Linked DNA regions of Glaciimonas sp. PCH181. The protein of the gene in region 2 interacts with the protein of the main gene of each other region in a pairwise test. Links are inferred from orthologs where the notes say so. Each region holds a gene or a part of one and is shown on either strand. Other genes may lie near its edges.

Region 1 (6,326 bases), 2.1 Mb from region 2 along the record:
TTTGACATAAACTAGTAACTTCATTGCATTGCGAAGAGAGTCTATGAAGCACCTCATTACGGGAATTCTGATAGTTGCTGCCATTAGTGCTATTAGTGGGACGGCCCAGGCCCAAAGCAATATCTATCTTTGCGTAGATGGAAATGGCACTAAAGAATATAAAAATACCGGCGATACCAAAGGCTGCAAGAAAGTTAATTTGCCGCCATTGACCGTGACGGCGCCGGTACTTCCTCCCGCTGCAAGTGGTGGCGCAGCATCAAAACCGCAGCCAGCGACACCGCCAAATTTTCCTAAAGTAGATGGCGGCACCCAAAAAGCGCGCGACAACGATCGCCGTCAGATTTTGCAAGACGAACTGCGCTCAGAGCAGCAGAAGTTGGCAGGTCAGGAAAAAGACTACAACAACGGCGTTCCAGAACGTCAGGGTAATGAGCGCAACTATGCCAAATATCAGGATCGGGTGGCATTAATGAAAGACGAACTGGCGCGTACCCAAAAAAATATTGAAGCCTTAAACCGCGAATTGTCGAATTTGAAGTAACAGCCCGGGATAGACAGTCCTTGGTATCAAGTTTGCTTATATAAAGCCGCCTATGCGGCTTTTGTTTTATGGCTATTATGGTGAGCATTAACAAGACGTGCACCCTAAAGCATCAAACTGCACCAAATTGTGGAGTAGATTGATCGCAGTGCACCCGGATAGGCCTTACAAAAAATGAACGATGCAATGCCAGATTTCACGTGATTTTCGACCAGGCGCTAGCCTTTTCAGAGAAACGCTGCCAAATGGCTTGTCGAGACATACTCCGTATCCAAAGATATCGATAGTGCGCAACAGGAAGACATCTTCTCTCAGCGTTACTTCATCGTCATCGTATTACTTAACAAGAGATTTTTAGCATGCCAATCAAAACTGCTGGACCCTCAGCGACCGACGGACTTGAATTATTAGCCTCGGCGGTCCTGTTATTGGACCGCGAAGGGCGCATTGTATATGCCAATCCGGCGGCAGAAATTCTGCTGGAAAGTTCGATCAAAGCGCTACGGCATCAAAAGTTGACCGAATTATTTTTGAATGGCGCCCAGCTTGCCGCCGTATTTCAGCAGGCGCTGGCCCATCAATTTGATGATTTACGGCAGGATTTAATCCTGGATCGCCTCGGTCGCGAACCGTTATGGGTCGATACCATTGCTACCGCGGTCGATAATCCTGCCACGCCAGTCCTGATTGAAATGCGTGAAAATACCCAGCAACTCAAGCTCGAAAGAGAAGAACGTTTGCTAGACCAAAGTCAGGTTAATAAAGAGTTGATTCGCAATCTTGCGCATGAAATTAAAAACCCCCTTGGCGGTATTCGTGGCGCGGCGCAATTGCTGGAACTGGAATTACCAGAGCGGCACCTGAAAGAGTTGCGCGAATACACACAAGTCATCATTAAAGAAGCGGATCGCCTGCAAACATTGGTAGATCGTTTACTGGCCCCGCATCGTCTGGCGCACATCGTTGGCGACGTCGATATTCACGAAGTATGTGAACGCGTGCGTAGTCTGATGGTCGCTGAATTTCCGCACGGCCTGACTATCAAACGCGATTACGATTTATCAATCCCGCAATTTCGTGGCGATAAAGAACAGCTGATTCAAGCGATATTAAATATCGCGCATAACGCGGCGCAAGCCTTAGTTGATCGCATTCGCAGCGGTGACGCCGATCTGACTTTTCAGACCAGAGTCGTGCGTCAGGTCACGTTAGCCAAGGTCCGATATCGGCTGGCATTAGACTTGCATATCACCGATAACGGACCGGGTATTCCAGCCGACATTCAGGAACGTATTTTTTATCCATTAGTATCAGGGCGTGATGGTGGCAGTGGTTTAGGACTGACACTGGCACAAACCTTTGTACAGCAGCACATGGGGGTAATTGAATGCGAAAGTCGGCCGGGGTACACCGATTTCAGAGTGTTAATACCGCTTCCTTAATGCTACGCGTGCATGCACGTGCAGTAAGGCAATATAAGCGGGAGAGTCGCGGTGCTCCCATATTACAGAATGCCAACTGCAAGATTATTGAAGCCGGGAATATATGAAACCAATCTGGATTGTTGACGACGACGAATCAATACGATGGGTGCTTGAAAAAGCCCTGGCACGTGAAAACCTGGTTACCAGAAGTTTTTCAAATGCACGCGATGCGATGGATGCATTGCAAACCAGTACACCGCAAGTATTGGTGTCCGACATCCGCATGCCTGGGGCCTCCGGACTAGAATTGTTGCAAACAATTAAAGCGCAGCACCCTGGCATTCCAGTCATCATTATTACTGCATTTTCTGATCTTGATTCTGCTGTCGCGGCGTTTCAGGGCGGTGCTTTTGAGTATCTTGCCAAGCCCTTTGATCTGGAAAAAGCGGTCGAACTTATTCGCCGTGCGCTAGAAGAAAGTCTGCGTGAAATCAATGTCGAACAAGCCACTGCCGAGACGCCGGAAATACTCGGTCAGGCTCCGGCAATGCAAGATGTTTTTCGCGCTATCGGAAGGCTATCTCAATCGCATGTCACGGTGCTGATCACCGGCGAATCAGGCACGGGAAAAGAACTCGTTGCACGCGCTTTACACAAGCACAGCCCACGCGCATCGCAACCTTTTATCGCATTAAACACCGCGGCGATTCCAAAAGATTTACTTGAGTCAGAATTGTTCGGTCATGAGCGCGGCGCGTTCACCGGCGCGCAAGCATCCCGACGCGGTCGCTTTGAACAAGCCGAAGGCGGCACGTTGTTTCTGGATGAAATTGGCGATATGCCATTTGATTTGCAGACACGTTTATTGCGGGTTTTGTCGGATGGACATTTTTATCGCGTCGGCGGTCATCAATCGATGAAAGCCAACGTTCGTGTAATTGCCGCTACCCATCAAAATCTGGAAACGCGCGTTCGCGAAGGCCTGTTCCGCGAAGACTTGTATCACCGCTTAAATGTTATTCGCCTGCGCTTGCCTAGTCTGCGTGAACGGCGCGAAGATATTCCAATTCTAACGCGCCATTTTCTCAGTCAAAGTGCCAAACAACTGGGCGTAGAAAGCAAGCGCGTCTCCGATGGTGCAATGCGTTTTATCAGCGGCCTGGATTTGCCCGGCAACGTGCGGCAACTAGAAAACCTCTGCAACTGGATCACCGTGATGGCCCCCGGACAAACGGTGGAAATCAAGGATCTGCCGCAAGAACTGCTCGAACAAAACGAGCGGCCATTAAGCGGTGATACGATCAGCTCCAGCCACCCAATCAATGTGGCCGCACCGGGATCGACAGCGTTCGATTCGCATTCTTCGCCACACGCGACGACTGCCGGTCACGACGAAACACGACGTTCGGTTGAGTCATCCGAAGCGGGGTCATTCATGACCGGTGCCGATGGTCGCACCTGGATTACGCTGCTGGAAGCCGAAGCTGCCACCATGTTGACCAGCGGTGACACCGATGTCATGGACGTGCTGGGACGGCAGTTCGAATCCGCGCTCATTAAAATTGCCCTGAAACATACGCATGGCCGTAAAAACGATGCGGCTATCCGACTCGGCATCGGCCGTAATACCATCACCCGCAAGATTCAGGAATTGGGGATAGCTGGCGCAAAGGATGATTAAGCTTCATTAATCACGTTATTGGTCGCACAGTTTTATCCATTCAACGGTGGAACCGGTCGGACAACAGTAAAATAGCAAGCTGTTCATTTGATAGAGTGAAAAATGCAACTTGCTATCTTGTCCGATTTGCACCTTACCGTCGCCGACATGGCCGCGCCTGTCACCAATGCCGATGTGGTGATTTTGGCAGGCGATATTGCCCGCCCACAGCAGGCAATCGCCTGGGCCAGCCAGTTCAGCGTCCCGGTAATCTATGTTCCCGGCAATCACGAATATTACGGCGGCAGTCTGACCGGCACGCTGGCTTCTTTGCGTGCATTGGCGGCTGGCACCAACGTGCATATTCTGGAGAAGGACGATATTATTCTGGATGGCGTACGCTTTCTTGGTTGCACGTTATGGACAGATTTTCGCTTATCATCAACTTCTGAAGAGCGTGAAGCCGCGATTAACATGGCCAGCGAATTGGTCCGCGATTTCAGTCGAATCAAAATGGATGAGGTTAACGATGCGTTATTTACGCCGCTGATGTCGCGACAGATTTTTGATGCATCACTCACGTGGCTGGAACAAAAATTTGCGCAGCCTTTTAGTGGCACTACCGTGGTCGTTTCGCATCATGCACCAACCACCAGCAGCATCCATCCGCGCTACGCCGGGTCGCCTCTTAATGCATGTTTTGTTTCCGATATCGCAGAAAGATTAGCCGAATGGTCGCCTGCATTATGGGTACACGGGCACCTACATGACAGCTCGGATTATCAGGTAAAAAACACCCGCGTTGTCTGCAATTCACGTGGTTATGCGCGTGACGGTACGCCAGAAAATCCCTTGTTCGATCCCAATCTATTGATCGCGATATGAGTGCAGCGATTTCTCATGTGAGCACTGCCGCGACGCTATATACGTTTCGCCGCTGCCCGTATGCCATTCGCGCCCGGCTGGCAGTCAAGGTCAGCGGCGTTGCCGTAAATATGCATGAGGTCAGCCTGCGCAATAAACCACAGAGTATGCTGGATTGTTCGCCGAAAGGAACGGTGCCGGTCTTGCAATTACTGGATGGTACCGTGATCGAAGAAAGTCTCGACATCATGCGGTGGGCGCTGGCGATCAATGATCCGCAAGGGTGGCTGGATCAACATGGCGCATTATCGGCAGAAGCGGCTGCGTTAATTGCAATTAATGATGGGGTGTTTAAACAGAACCTCGATCGCTATAAATATGCAGAACGCTTTCCCGCATTTCCCGCGCATTATTATCGCGAACAGGGCAGTTTATTTCTCACAACGTTAAACAATCGTTTGGCCTTGCATCACCATTTAATGCGCGATCAGATCAGCTTTGCGGACATCGCCATATTTCCGTTTGTACGACAATTTGCGCACGTTGATAAAGAATGGTTTTACGCTAATCCCAGTCCGCATGCGCACGTGATGCGTTGGCTCGACGACTTGCTGGCATCGCCATTGTTTCTCGCAGTGATGGAAAAAACGCCATCGTCGGGAACTTAAATCGCACGATAATTCGCCTGATGAGGAAAGCTCTGCGATGACACAAACCATGCAAAAAATAAGATTTTTTCGCACGCATATTCCCGCGTTTGAATGCGTTCCCGGCTGCCACGATTGCTGTGGGCCGGTCAAAGCGTCCTCCGAGGAAATTGCGAGATTGCCATACAAAAGTGATGCTGAACATGACATCGCGCTAGCCGATTTAAGTTGTCCGCATCTGGGCGATAACGGTTGTCAGGTCTATGAAGACCGGCCTTTGATTTGTCGTCTATTCGGCACCACGCCGCGATTGGTATGCCCGAATGGCAGGCGGCCAGAGGCAATGATCGATACCCGAATTGAAGCTAAAATCGATCAATTTTTTCGAGAAGTCCGGCACGTGTTGGTTTGATACGGCAACGGATATAACGTTGGCGTGCAACCGTCAGCGCGTCGCTACCACAATGCCTGACACCTCCGCAAAACAGGCAAGTTGACCACGTCAACGCTGCCATTTCTAAAATGCAATTCTTGCATTGTGAAGTTCTTTTGATAATACTAAAACCTCGGTTCGGGAAATTTTCTTAGACCATGGTTTACATCAACAGGTGGGAGAAAACCCCGAACTTTTCTTCTGTGCTTGAACGCAACTCCCAAGCAACAAATAAAGACAGTCCAGCTAATAAGCATTCCTGAAAACATCCGGATACACGCCGATGCTTCGACGCTAGTGTGTGTATTTCGTATTCGCCTGAAAGAGCATTATTGTGAGAGCACGCGTCTTACTTGTTACCTCAGAAGCGATTCCATTGGCAAAAACCGGCGGGCTGGCAGATGTCATTACTGCGTTGACGGATACGCTACGCAAGCAAGGTGTAGATGCCAGTATCTTAATGCCCGGTTATCCATCTGCGTTGCAGATTGCCCAAAATCGTAATGCGTATTGCGAGTGGTTGCTCAGCATCAGCATTTCTATCAAGAAAAAAAGAAAGCGGTTTGTAGGTGTTGGCTGTCAGGACTGACAGCCAGTTCTTACAGCTGAATCAGACCCCCGTGACGTAGAAAACTTTAGCGGGCGCTTCTAAGATGGTGAGGCGTTTCCGGTAAAGAGGCAGTCGTTTCTTTACTGAAAATGTTCAACCCTTTGGGCTTCTCTTTTAACTTTTAAAAGGAAATATGATGAGCAC
Region 2 (6,163 bases):
GCGCAACCCTGACAGGCTAATAAGAGCCGAATAGTCCCTGCGTGACAAATCACGATGATGTTGTCGTCATGATGATTGCCGAAATCACCACGCAACACATCCAGATAAAACGCACTGACGCGGGCGGCCATCTGCATGACACTTTCACCGCCGCCGGGTTGATAATCGATAGGCGCATTGGCCCAGGCATCAATTTCTGTGCGGGGAATAGCGTCCCACGGCTGCATTTCCCATACACCGAAATCCAATTCAGCCAGGCGCTGATCAATGACCGGCGATGCCCAGCCACACTCCTCTGCCAGGCTATGCGCAAAAACGGCGCAGCGTTGGAGAGGACTGGAAAATAGCAGTGTTGGCGTCGGTAACGTCTGTATTAATTGCTGTAAGACACGGGTATTTTCTTGTGCGGATACCGTCAGATCGGTATTGCCATAGCAGGTATCGGCGGCAACGTCCGGCTTGGGATGACGGATCAAATGCAGTTGCATTTAATGCGCCACGACAGCTAACAGGCCGAGATAAAAAGTTACCTCTGCCATCTGCTGCACAGCGCCCAGACAATCGCCGGTGTAGCCGCCAATGCGCTTGACAAAGAAGCGCGCCAACCACAATGTTGTCAGAGTGCTGAGTAGCAATCCGGCCGCAATGCCGGTCCACGATACCCAACCGGATAAACCGCTTGCCAGCAACGGCAATGCCGCAACGCCAGCCGAAATAGCAAACTCGCCACCAGACATTTTCTCTGCCAGCGGTTTGGCTTTGCCTTCCGCTTTGACATAGGACAACCGCCAAATCAACGCGCTGGCCATCAGGCGCGATACAGGATGGGCAATCAACAAAGCGGCAATCACAGACCAGAATGACAGTTGGCTAAGTACCGTATACTTCAAACCCAACATCAGCGCTATGCCAATGACACCATAAGCACCAACCCGCGAATCTTTCATGATGTCAAGAATGCGTGCGGCGGTATAGCCACCGCCAAAACCATCGCAAACGTCGGCGAAGCCATCCTCATGAAACGCGCCGGTCAGATAAATACCGCCAATAATGGATAACAGGATTGCCACTGCTGGCGGCCAAAAATAGGCCGCCACGCTCGTTATTGCCGCCGTCGCGATGCCGACAACAATCCCGACTGCTGAAAAATAACGTGAAGATTGCTGCAACCATGCCGGATCAAAGCCAACCCAGTCGGGAATAGGTAGCCGCGTAAAAAATTGCAGCGCGATAAAAAATAACCGTAGCTGATGGACGCTTGCATCGATCCAACTGCGTGAAGGCGTGCTGGACATTCTGCTTAGTTACTTTGACTAACAGCGGCAGAATCAAAAGTCGCCATTTCAGCCATAAAATGTACTGCCGCCTGCACCAACGGTAACGCCAGCGCACCGCCCGTGCCCTCGCCCAGACGCAAGCCCAATTGCAGCAATGGACGGGCGTTCAGGTGAGCCAGCATTTGTCGATGTCCACGCTCATCCGAGCAATGCGCAAAAATGCAGTAATCAAGTATTTCCGGACGTAATTGCGCAGCGATCAATAACGCGCTGGTAACAATGAAGCCATCAATCAGCAATACCGAGCGGCGCTCCGCAGCGCCCAGCATGGCACCGACCATCATGGCGATTTCAAAGCCGCCAAACGTAGCCAGTATTTCCAATGGTTCAACTACGCCAGCATGAACATCCACAGCACGCTGAATCACACTTTGCTTATGCGCGATACCGGCGGCATCCAGCGCCGTTCCTGCACCAACGCATTCTGCTAGCGGCAAACCCGTGATTTTATGCATGATGGCGGCCGCAGCTGTAGTGTTGCCAATCCCCATCTCGCCGAAACCGACGATATTGCCGGGCAGCGCTTTCGCCAAGGCTATCCCGTGCGCAATCGCGGTGACGCATTGCTCAGCCGTCATGGCGGCCTGATGAATGAAATTCTGTGTTCCTAATGCGATTTTTCTGTCCCATAACTGAGGCCGATCGCCAAAATCATGGATGACACCGGCATCGACGATATGTAAAGCGCAGTTGTTTTGCCGTGCAAATACGTTAATAGCAGCGCCATCGGCGAGGAAATTCTCAACCATTTGCCATGTCACGCTTTGAGGATATGCAGAAATATTCTCGGCAACGATGCCATGATCGGCGGCGAATACAATGATTGCCGGATCGACTAATGTTGGATGCGTATTTTTTTGAATCAACCCAATTTGATGCGCGATTGTTTCCAGCAAACCTAAACTGCCTAAAGGCTTGGTTTTGTTGTTAATGCGTGTAGTGAGGATGTTGCTGAGATCGCTATCCTGTGTGGAAACGATGTGGGGGATCTGCATGGCGGCGATGTCCGATGAATTTAAGCAGGGAGATAAAGGCAAAATAAAGTGGCGACGATGATGCCACAGTTGCGCGCACATCATGCAAAAAAAGGCAGCAGATGCACTGCTGCCAATACTGTTCTAGTTACTCATTATGCGATGTTCGCCAAACCTACGCCTGACTGGTTTAACTGTTCATGCAAGCTACATCAGCCTGACACGGCGACGCCTCTTGTCGAGATTCGACTAGCAGCGGGACGAAACATCAATCTATCAAGCTATCCCGAACTATCCTTAAACCGCTTCCGGGCCAGTTTCGCCAGTACGGATACGGATGACCTGCTCAACATCGCGCACAAAAATTTTGCCATCGCCGATTTTGCCGGTGCGTGCCGCTTTGATGATGGCGTCAACTGCTTGCTCTGCAAGTGCATCATCGATCACCAGTTCGACTTTTACTTTTGGCAGAAAATCGACGACATACTCAGCGCCACGGTACAACTCCGTATGACCTTTTTGGCGACCGAAGCCTTTGACTTCGGTGACGGTTAAGCCATTGACACCTACTTCAGCCAGTGCTTCGCGGACCTCGTCCAGTTTGAACGGTTTGATAATGGCAGTAATTTGCTTCATGACAACTCCTTTATGCAATTAACAAAAATCTTTTGGTGGAAGGCGATTCGCGCTGAACATTACTTTAGTTACTCTCTAAACTTTGAGGTAATCGGATAACGCCAATCACGACCAAACGCCCGATGCGTCACGCGACAACCAACTGGTGCCTGACGCCGTTTGTATTCGTTGATCTTGATCAGCCGCGTGATGCGCTGAACATCTTCGCTGCGATAACCGGCGGCTTCGATCTCGGCGATACTTTGATTCTCTTCCATATACATTTGCATAATGGCGTCCAACACATCGTAGGGCGGCAGCGAATCCTGATCGGTCTGGTCCCGTCGCAGTTCGGCGGAGGGCGGGCGCGTTAAGATTCGCGTCGGAATCACCTCCCCAAGTGTATTGCGATAAGCACACAATCGGTACACCAATGTTTTGGCGATGTCTTTAATCACCGCAAAACCACCCGCCATATCGCCATACAACGTGCAATACCCCACCGCCATTTCACTCTTGTTGCCGGTGGTCAGCACAATTGCACCAAATTTGTTCGACAGCGCCATCAGCAGCGTCCCACGGATACGCGCCTGAATGTTTTCTTCCGTGGTGTCTTCGGCCACGCCTTCAAATTCCTTTGCCAGCGTCGACTTGAAAGCGCTAAAGCAATCGTTGATAGAAATTTCATCATAGCGCACGCCTAGCCGTTTCACCATATCGCGTGAGTCAACCCACGAAATTTCGGCAGTATAAGGAGATGGCATCATGATGCAGCGTACTTTGTCAGCCCCCAGCGCATCAACCGCAATTGCCAATACCAGCGCAGAATCGACGCCGCCAGACAAACCAAGCAGCACGCTAGGGAAACCATTCTTACCAATATAGTCGCGTACGCCCAATACCAAAGCCTGATAAACCTGCGCCTCTACTGACAGCGTTGGTGTAATGCAGGAAGATGCGCTGGCAAGCGGCAATGCGCCATCAAACTCAACAATCTGCAAATCTTCCTGCGCATGTTTCAGTTGCGCCGTCACGTCGCCCTGCTGATCCATCACGAAAGAATTGCCATCAAAAATCAATTCGTCCTGCCCGCCAACCAAATTGGCATACACAAGCGACAAACCCTGCGTGGTGACGTTACTGCGCATAACGTCGTAACGCAGATGCTGCTTGTTCATGTGGAACGGCGAACCGTTTGGTACTAGCAACACCTGAGCGCCAGCAGCGCGGGCGCGGGCCGGAGCATGCGGGTTCCAGGTATCTTCACAAATATTCAGTCCGAACCGCACACCTTTGACTTCAAAAACAAAAGGCGTATCAGCAGAAGAAAAATAACGTTTTTCGTCAAAGACGGCGACGTTCGGCAAAGCGTATTTCCGATAAGTGCCCAACAATGCACCATTAACGATCACGGATGCAGCGTTAAACCGTTCGCCATCTTGCAAAACGGGATGGCCGACGACGACGTAGACATCGTGCAAGTCAGCCAGTTCGGCGGTCAGCGCGATTAACGTTTCGGCACTTTTATCGTAGAAGGCCTGACGCAGCAATAAGTCCTCGGGCGGATAACCGACTAACGACAACTCCGGCGTCAGAACAATATCGGCACCTTGTTGCGCAGCTCGGCGAGCAAATTCAGCGATTCTGGCGCGGTTACCGGAGAGGTCTCCGACGGTACTGTTGATTTGGGCAATGGCGACTTTAACTGTCATAACAATAAATAAGCGTGAAGGTGAATGTCAATATGCATCAGGCACATGATGCGCACTGCAAGAGATTGCGCAGCATTTCTAGCGTCCAATTATCGCATGGGTATCGCATGTCTTCTCTGAGAAATCAGCTAAACGCCTATGAGATTGCGATATCAGCGTCAGATCCGCGTCGCCCGACGACGCAAACATTTTTGGATAGACCTGCATGCTCACCAAAACAATCCTTAATTCGGTTAATTAATGTATAAAACAGCAATCTTTCACCATTCCTCCTACCTTTATCCAAACCAAGCGTGAAAGATGGAATGAAAAAGCAGAAAAGCTTACCGTCGTCAGATTGCATATTGTTATGCGCGACTAAAAATATTTTCTCAGCGAGTGCTAAACTCAGCCCCTTGTACCAACACTTCTGGCATCTTTCATTGCATTGACCAAGTTGAAAAAGCACACACCTCCAACCACATCGCACATCACGACACGCATCGTTTCTTCCTTGAGTGAGATCGGCCAGCAAGCCTGGGATGATCTGCTGGCGTGCCAGAGCAAGGCGGACGCCAATCCTTTTTTGTCGTTCGCGTTTCTGGACGCGTTGCATGAAACCGGCTGCGCATCCGAAAAATCCGGCTGGCAACCACAATATGTAACTCTCTGGGATGACAATCCCGCGACTAATTCCGAGACTGCCGATGCGGCCTCCCCCGCGCCGCAATTGCTGGCAGCGCTGCCGTTATATGTGAAATACCACTCTTACGGCGAGTACGTATTCGACTGGGCCTGGGCCGATGCTTATCAGCGCAGCGGTCTGGAATATTATCCAAAACTGTTATCAGCGATCCCTTTTACGCCAGTCACTGGCGGACGTTTGCTGGCACGCGACGCTGCTTCCGGCGCAATGTTGATGGAAATATTGAAGACCTTGCGCGTAGATACGCAAACCTCTTCCACGCATATTTTGTATCCCCCGGCAGAGCAGGCGGCAGCATTAAAACAAGCCGGATTTTTATTGCGTAGCGGCGTTCAGTTTCACTGGCTGAATCCGGGCTATCCCAACTTTGATGCATTTCTCGATACGCTGGAGCGCAAGAAACGTAAAAATATCCGTGCCGAACGCCGCAAAGTAGCCGATGCAGGCGTGTCCTTCAGGCACGTTCGGGGCGTTGATGCCAGCGACGCCGACTGGGTATTTTTTAACCGTTGCTACCGCCATACCTACGCCGCTCACCATTCCACGCCGTATCTGAATCTGGCTTTCTTTCAGCGTATAGCTGCCACGATGCCGCAAAATATCCTGCTCATTGTCGCCGAGCGCGATGGCCGCCCGATTGCATCCTCACTGCTAATTCATACCGAGACCACTTTATATGGCCGCTATTGGGGCGCGATAGAAGAAGTCCCCTGCCTGCATTTTGAGACCGCCTATTACCAGCCGCTGGAATTTTGCATCGCGCAAAAGATCGCCTGTTTTGAAGGCGGTGCGCAAGGTGAGCACAAAATGGCGCGCGGCTTTCTGCCCCAAAAAACCTGG
Region 3 (6,463 bases), 910 kb from region 2 along the record:
TCGCTGACATAACACGTGCAGTCAATCCTGCCTGCCGCATCGCGTCAGCTAAAGCCAGCGAATTCATCACGGTGGCCAACATTCCCATGTAATCAGCAGTCGCCCGATCCATTCCCTGCGCACCCGGTGCTACACCTCGGAAAATATTTCCGCCGCCGATCACTATCGCCAGCTCTACGCCCAGAGCGGCAATTTCAGCAACGTCCGCAACCATCCGATCAATGGTCACTCGATTAATGCCATAGGCATCTTCACCCATCAGGGCTTCACCGGAGAGCTTAAGGAGAACACGCTTATATGCTGGTTTGGTCATGGTCTGAGTCCTTCGATCTATTCCGATTAACAATTTAATTATTACGTATTTTTATTATCCCGTCGGCTTGATGACGATGCTATTTTGAAGACGAATCGCATCGCAATCAACGGCCAGCGCAGTGTGCAAATTTCCGGGTTATTGCAAACTAGCTAACACGCACGCGCCTAACAGATTCCTTAGGCCGCCACTTAGTTCGCATAAAGCACAAAAAAATCCCGACAACCAAAAAAACGGGCCTTGCGGCCCGCTATTTCTTATTACTTAAGCTTGTTTGGCAGCAGCAACAGTTGCTGCAACCTCTGCTGCAAAGTCGTCTACTTTTTTCTCAATGCCTTCACCCACCACAAACATCGCAAATGACTTGACGCTGGAATTTGCTTCTTTCAGCATTTGCTCAACGGTTTGCTTGTCATTCTTGACGAAAGATTGATTTAACAGAGAAACTTCTTTCAAGAATTTCTGTACCGAACCTTCGATCATTTTTGCAGCGATCTCAGCAGGCTTACCGGATTCAGCGGCCTTCAACGTTGCAACCGAGCGCTCTTTTTCGATCAGCTCTGCAGGCACTTGATCCGACGATAGCGATACCGGCTTCATGGCTGCGATGTGCATGGCAACATCTTTACCGACTTGCTCGTTCGCGCCATCATACTCGACCATTACACCAATGCTGGTGCCGTGCAAGTAAGATGCCAATTTAACGCTCGTTTCAAAACGACGAAAACGACGAATCGACATATTTTCACCAATACGGCCGATCAATTCTGCACGTTTTGATTCGACAGTACCACCATTCAAAGGCAAAGCTGACAACGCAGCAACATCGGCTGGATTGTTTTCTGCGACCAATTTAGCGCAGGCATTTGCCAGTGCAATGAACTCGTCATTTTTAGTAACAAAGTCAGTTTCGCAGTTAATTTCTACCAGTGCACCAACACCGCCAGCGATAAAGGCTGAAACAACGCCTTCTGCAGTAATACGGGAAGCTGCTTTAGATGCTTTGCCGCCCAACTTAACGCGCAGAATTTCTTCTGCTTTGACCATATCGCCTTCGGCTTCGGTCAATGCTTTTTTACATTCCATCATCGGCGCATCAGTCTTTGCGCGCAGCTCACCAACCTGTGCTGCAGTAATTACTGCCATTTCATTCTCCTAGATCAATCGGTACAAACTTGCCGCATTCGTCAACATTCGTCATTCATCACTTAAACGATCGACGCGCTCCAGCTAACAATCACTTGTACCATCAGTCAAAAATTATTCGGTTATACAAAAAAAGGGGCAATCGCTGCCCCCTTTTATTGTTGAAGTGTATTACTTCAATCTCAGGATTTACGCCTGTGCGTTGTTTACCTCAACGAACTCATCAGCGTTACCTTTGATCAGTTCAACTACTTCATTGACGGCGCTAGCACGGCCTTCAATGATTGCATCTGCAACACCACGTGCGTACAAAGCGATTGCTTTAGACGAATCATCGTTACCAGGAATAATGTAAGTTACGCCTTCTGGTGAGTGGTTAGTATCGACCACGCCGATAACCGGGATACCCAGTTTTGCGGCTTCAGTGATTGCGCCTTTGTGATAGCCAACGTCGATAACAAAGATTGCGTCAGGAATACCGCCCATATCTTTAATACCGCCGATAGCTTTTTGCAGCTTGATCATTTCGCGCTGGAACATCAAACCTTCTTTTTTGCTCAGGTTCTCAACTGAACCGTCAGCAATCGATGCTTCCATTTCTTTCAGGCGCTTGATTGAAGTCTTGATCGTTTTGAAGTTAGTCAGCATGCCGCCCAACCAACGTTGATCAACGAATGGCGAACCTGAACGTGCAGCTTCAGCAGCAATGATTTCGCGCGCTTGACGCTTGGTGCCGACAAACAGGATGTTGCCGCGATTGGATGACAATTGGCGAATATACTTCATCGCCTCTTGATACATACCAAGGGTTTTTTCCAGATTGACGATGTGAATTTTGTTGCGGTGACCGAAGATGTACGGTGCCATCTTTGGATTCCAAAAACGAGTTTGGTGACCGAAATGGACGCCGGCTTCCAGCATTTCTAACATTGTTACTGACATAATTTTCTCCAGGGTTGGGTCTGGAATCTGCTCAGTCACCAGTCTTGTAAAACAAGAAAGGCACCCTTTTCGAGCGGATTCGCGATTTAAAACAACGAGTTACTGCAACATACTTGGTGTACAAATTACTACTTCGCATGAATACCAATTCAGGCTAGCCGGAGATTCTACCCTAAAACAAGGTAATCCTTCAAGTCTTGCATCCCCCTAGTCTCGTCTATAATCTATCTTTATTCAGGTCCGCCGCAAAATCTCTGATTTTGTTGGTTTTGCCTCCCCTTTTACGTTTCTGCGAACGCAAGTTTGCAATTTCATATCAAATTACCTACCTATGTCCTCAATTTCCATTAAAACGCCTGAAGATATCGCCGGCATGCGCATTGCTGGCAAGCTTGCCTCTGAAGTGCTTGATTACATTACGCCGCACGTCAAAGTTGGCGTGACGACCGGCGAACTTGATCGCCTTTGCCACGAGTACATGATGAATGTGCAAGGCACCATCCCGGCACCGCTGAATTATTGCCCACCAGGCTACACGCCCTATCCGAAGGCCATCTGCACGTCGGTAAACGACGTCATCTGCCATGGTATTCCGGGCGACAAAGTGTTAAAAAATGGCGACGTAGTGAATCTTGACATTACGGTCATTAAAGATGGCTACCATGGCGATACCAGCCGGATGTTTTATGCTGGCGAACCATCAATCATGGCCAAACGCCTCGGCGACATCACCTACGAATGTATGTGGCTAGGGATTGCCAAAATCAAACCAGGCGCGCATTTAGGCGATATTGGCCACGTGATTCAACAGCATGCAGAAAAAGCTGGCTACAGCGTGGTTCGCGAGTTTTGTGGACATGGAATCGGTAAAGTCTTCCATGAAGAGCCACAAGTTCTGCATTACGGTCGCCCCGGCACACTTGAGAGACTAGAAGCCGGGATGATTTTTACGGTCGAGCCGATGATCAATGCCGGACGTCGCGACATTCGCGAAATGGGCGATGGCTGGACTATCCGCACCAAAGACCGTAGTTTGTCAGCGCAGTGGGAACATACCGTGCTGGTGACCGAAACGGGCTATGAAATCCTGACAACATCGGCTGGCGCACCGCCGCCACCGGCATTTATTACACCAGTCGTTACTGCCGCATAATCTTTTCATGCCCATTAACTGAAAGGCGCGTTGATGCGCCTTTCAAAATTTTTACAATGGATTTTTTTGCAATACATTTGGAATTCGAGTAATACTTCTGGCAATTGCCCCACTCCCCGCCCACTGCGCAGCTATGCCGACACTTGCCAAAACCTTAAAAAATCAACTCAGAAATGAACGGCAGGCAGTCATCACTGCTTTTTTAGAAGACGGCAAACCAGAGCCGCTTCTCAAGCAATTAAGGCAAAGTGTTGACACAGCATTAACTTTGGCATGGAAAGTATTACAGCTGCCCGCCTCCGCTGCATTAGTTGCCGTAGGCGGTTATGGGCGTGGTGAGTTATTTCCTTATTCCGACGTTGACCTCTTGATATTGTTGGATGCTGCACCGGATGCCCAATTAAAAAATAGCCTGGAACAACTAGTCCAATTATTTTGGGACATCGGCCTGGAAATTGGCCACAGCATCCGTACCATCGACGAATGCATGACCGAAGCAGCAGCGGATATCACAGTAAAAACCAGCCTGCTAGAAGCCCGACTGGTCACCGGCAACAAGCGCCTGTTCAGCGCGTTACAAGAACGCTATAACGCCGCGATGGACCCGCGTGCTTTTTTTCAGGCAAAAAAACTGGAAATGCGCCAGCGCCATGTAAAGTTTGAAGATACAGCTTACAGTCTTGAGCCAAACTGCAAGGAAAGTCCGGGCGGTCTGCGCGATTTACAAGTCATTTTATGGGTGGCAAAAGCTGCTGGCCTAGGCGATTCGTGGAGCAAACTCGCCAAGCGGTCGCTTATTACCGCGGCTGAAGCGCGACAGTTGACCCAAAAAGAACGCGCTTTTAAAGATATCCGTATTCGCTTGCATATCTATACCAACCGGCGTGAAGATCGCCTGGTTTTCGATGTCCAGACACCGATTGCGGAGACGCTTGGCTTCAAAACGACGGAAACCCGGCGCGCCAGTGAATATCTGATGCAGCGGTATTACTGGGCTGCCAAAGCAGTGACCCAGCTGAATCTGGTTCTCTTGCAAAATATCGAAGCGCAGCTGTTTCCACAACCTATCGTTCCGCAGCCGATCAATGAGCGCTTCAATCAAATCAACGGACTGATTGATATCGCCAGCGAGGATCAGTTCGAGGTCACGCCATCGAGCATGCTAGAGCTATTTCTGCTGATCGCACAGGATATCCATATCAGGGATATGACCGTGCGTACGCGTCGCGCGCTATGGCATGCACGCTTAAAAATCGATACCGCGTTCCGCCGCAATCCCTACAATCGGTCATTATTTCTACAGATTATTCAAGCACCGCAAGGCATTACACATGCATTACGAGCGATGAACCAGACCGGGATTCTGGGGCGCTATCTTCCTAACTTTCGGCGTATTGTCGGGCAGATGCAGCATGATCTGTTTCATGTCTACACCGTCGATCAGCATATCCTGATGGTGGTGCGAAATGTACGCCGCTTCACCATGAGCGAGCACGCACATGAGTATCCGTTTTGTAGTCAATTGATTGCGAACTTTTCGCGCCCATGGATACTGTATGTCGCTGCCTTGTTCCACGATATCGCCAAAGGTCGTGGCGGTGATCATTCGCAATTAGGCATGGCGGATGCCAGACAATTTTGCCAGCAGCATGGCATATCCGAGGAAGACACAGAACTCGTTGTGTTTCTGGTGCAGCAGCATTTAACGATGTCACACGTAGCGCAAAAGCAGGACATGTCGGATCCCGATGTCATTCTGAGTTTCGTCAATACGGTAAAAGATGAGCGCCATCTGACAGCGCTTTACTTGCTGACGGTGGCCGATATTCGCGGCACCAGCCCTAAAGTGTGGAACGCCTGGAAAGGCAAACTGCTGGAAGATTTATATCGCATCACGTTACGTGTTTTAGGTGGCGAAACGCCCTCCACCGACCGTGAATTAAAGAATACGCAAGAAGATGCAATGCGCACGTTGCGGCTGTATGGCCTGCCCAATGATGCGCATGAGCCTTTGTGGAAGCAGTTGGATGTCGCGTACTTTTTACGCCACGACGCACCAGATATCGCATGGCAGACACGTTCTTTTTATACACTGGTCGACAGCCCAAAACCTATCGTCAAAGCCAGACTAGCCCCGATTGGTGAAGGCTTGCAGGTCGCTGTTTACACAAGAGATGAAGCCGATTTATTCGCGCGTATTTGCAGTTACTTCGACAGCAAGAATTTCAGCATTCTGGATGCCAAAATTCATACAACCAAGCACGGTTATGCACTGGATACATTTCTATTAAGTGCGCCATTATTTGCGAAGCACTACCGCGATATCATTAACTTGATTGAGCATGAACTGACGACGCAACTGGAAGCACGTGGCCCGCTGCCAGCACCGACGCAAGGACGCTTATCCCGTCTGTCGCGCACCTTTCCGGTGACACCGACAGTGGATCTTCGTCCTGACGATCGGGGGCAGTATTATCTGCTGGCGATTACGGCGAATGATCGAGCTGGTCTGCTGTATTTGATTGCTAACGTGCTGGCGAAATACAAGATTAATTTGCATACGGCGAAGATTATGACGTTGGGGGAACGCGTCGAAGACGTGTTTTTGGTTGATGGCAGCGCGCTCAACCATAGTCGTAGCCAGTTACAACTCGAAACCGATTTGCTGGATGCATTGCAGATTTAAGCGGTGTGCTTGAACGCTTTAAGATATATACGACTCATGCAGAATTGCTTTTTTCAAAGCGTGCCAATAAAAGCTGGTAAGGTCACGTTGACCAATGTGGGGCTGTTTGCGCAGCACCGCCAATTGCAATAAAAAGTATGTTTTTGCTAGAGAGTTTTACGCAGTCCAACCTTTTTCTATTTAACTATTTTTGTATCTCATGACTGAACCACTACGCCTTTCC

The links.
Region 1: the proteins of C7W93_RS01625 (region 2) and glnL interact in binary tests that used the Escherichia coli proteins (3 or more experiments, as listed by UniProt). The link is inferred for Glaciimonas sp. PCH181 from one-to-one orthologs.
Region 3: the proteins of C7W93_RS01625 (region 2) and C7W93_RS05855 interact in binary tests that used the Escherichia coli proteins (3 or more experiments, as listed by UniProt). The link is inferred for Glaciimonas sp. PCH181 from one-to-one orthologs.

What each region holds. Positions count from the first base shown.
Region 1 is NZ_PYFP01000001.1:2,447,703-2,454,028, reverse strand. Bases 1-2,944 are described here. They hold glnL (nitrogen regulation protein NR(II)), read left to right. Parts: upstream 1-903; coding sequence 904-1,986; downstream 1,987-2,944. Other genes in these bases: ntrC (nitrogen regulation protein NR(I)), read left to right, coding at 2,090-2,944; C7W93_RS11210 (DUF4124 domain-containing protein), read left to right, coding at 44-544. Also shown: more of ntrC, read left to right, coding at 2,945-3,649; C7W93_RS11195 (metallophosphoesterase family protein), read left to right, coding at 3,752-4,513; C7W93_RS11190 (glutathione S-transferase), read left to right, coding at 4,510-5,160; C7W93_RS11185 (YkgJ family cysteine cluster protein), read left to right, coding at 5,198-5,551; C7W93_RS11180 (glycogen/starch synthase), read left to right, coding at 5,907-6,161; C7W93_RS11175 (hypothetical protein), read left to right, coding at 6,319-6,326.
Region 2 is NZ_PYFP01000001.1:375,462-381,624, reverse strand. Bases 1,279-4,059 are described here. They hold C7W93_RS01625 (P-II family nitrogen regulator), read right to left. Parts: upstream 2,948-4,059; coding sequence 2,609-2,947; downstream 1,279-2,608. Other genes in these bases: C7W93_RS01620 (NAD+ synthase), read right to left, coding at 3,016-4,059; cobT (nicotinate-nucleotide--dimethylbenzimidazole phosphoribosyltransferase), read right to left, coding at 1,301-2,332; C7W93_RS01635 (adenosylcobinamide-GDP ribazoletransferase), read right to left, coding at 1,279-1,295. Outside these bases: C7W93_RS01640 (histidine phosphatase family protein), read right to left, coding at 1-488; more of C7W93_RS01635, read right to left, coding at 489-1,278; more of C7W93_RS01620, read right to left, coding at 4,060-4,638; C7W93_RS01615 (GNAT family N-acetyltransferase), read left to right, coding at 5,075-6,163. UniProt on the Escherichia coli protein: P-II indirectly controls the transcription of the glutamine synthetase gene (glnA). P-II prevents NR-II-catalyzed conversion of NR-I to NR-I-phosphate, the transcriptional activator of GlnA. When P-II is uridylylated to P-II-UMP, these events are reversed.
Region 3 is NZ_PYFP01000001.1:1,288,092-1,294,554, forward strand. What follows is about bases 3,383-6,463. They hold C7W93_RS05855 ([protein-PII] uridylyltransferase), read left to right. Parts: upstream 3,383-3,687; coding sequence 3,688-6,240; downstream 6,241-6,463. Other genes in these bases: map (type I methionyl aminopeptidase), read left to right, coding at 3,383-3,554; C7W93_RS05860 (pseudouridine synthase), read left to right, coding at 6,440-6,463. Outside these bases: pyrH (UMP kinase), read right to left, coding at 1-313; tsf (translation elongation factor Ts), read right to left, coding at 578-1,459; rpsB (30S ribosomal protein S2), read right to left, coding at 1,649-2,401; more of map, read left to right, coding at 2,733-3,382.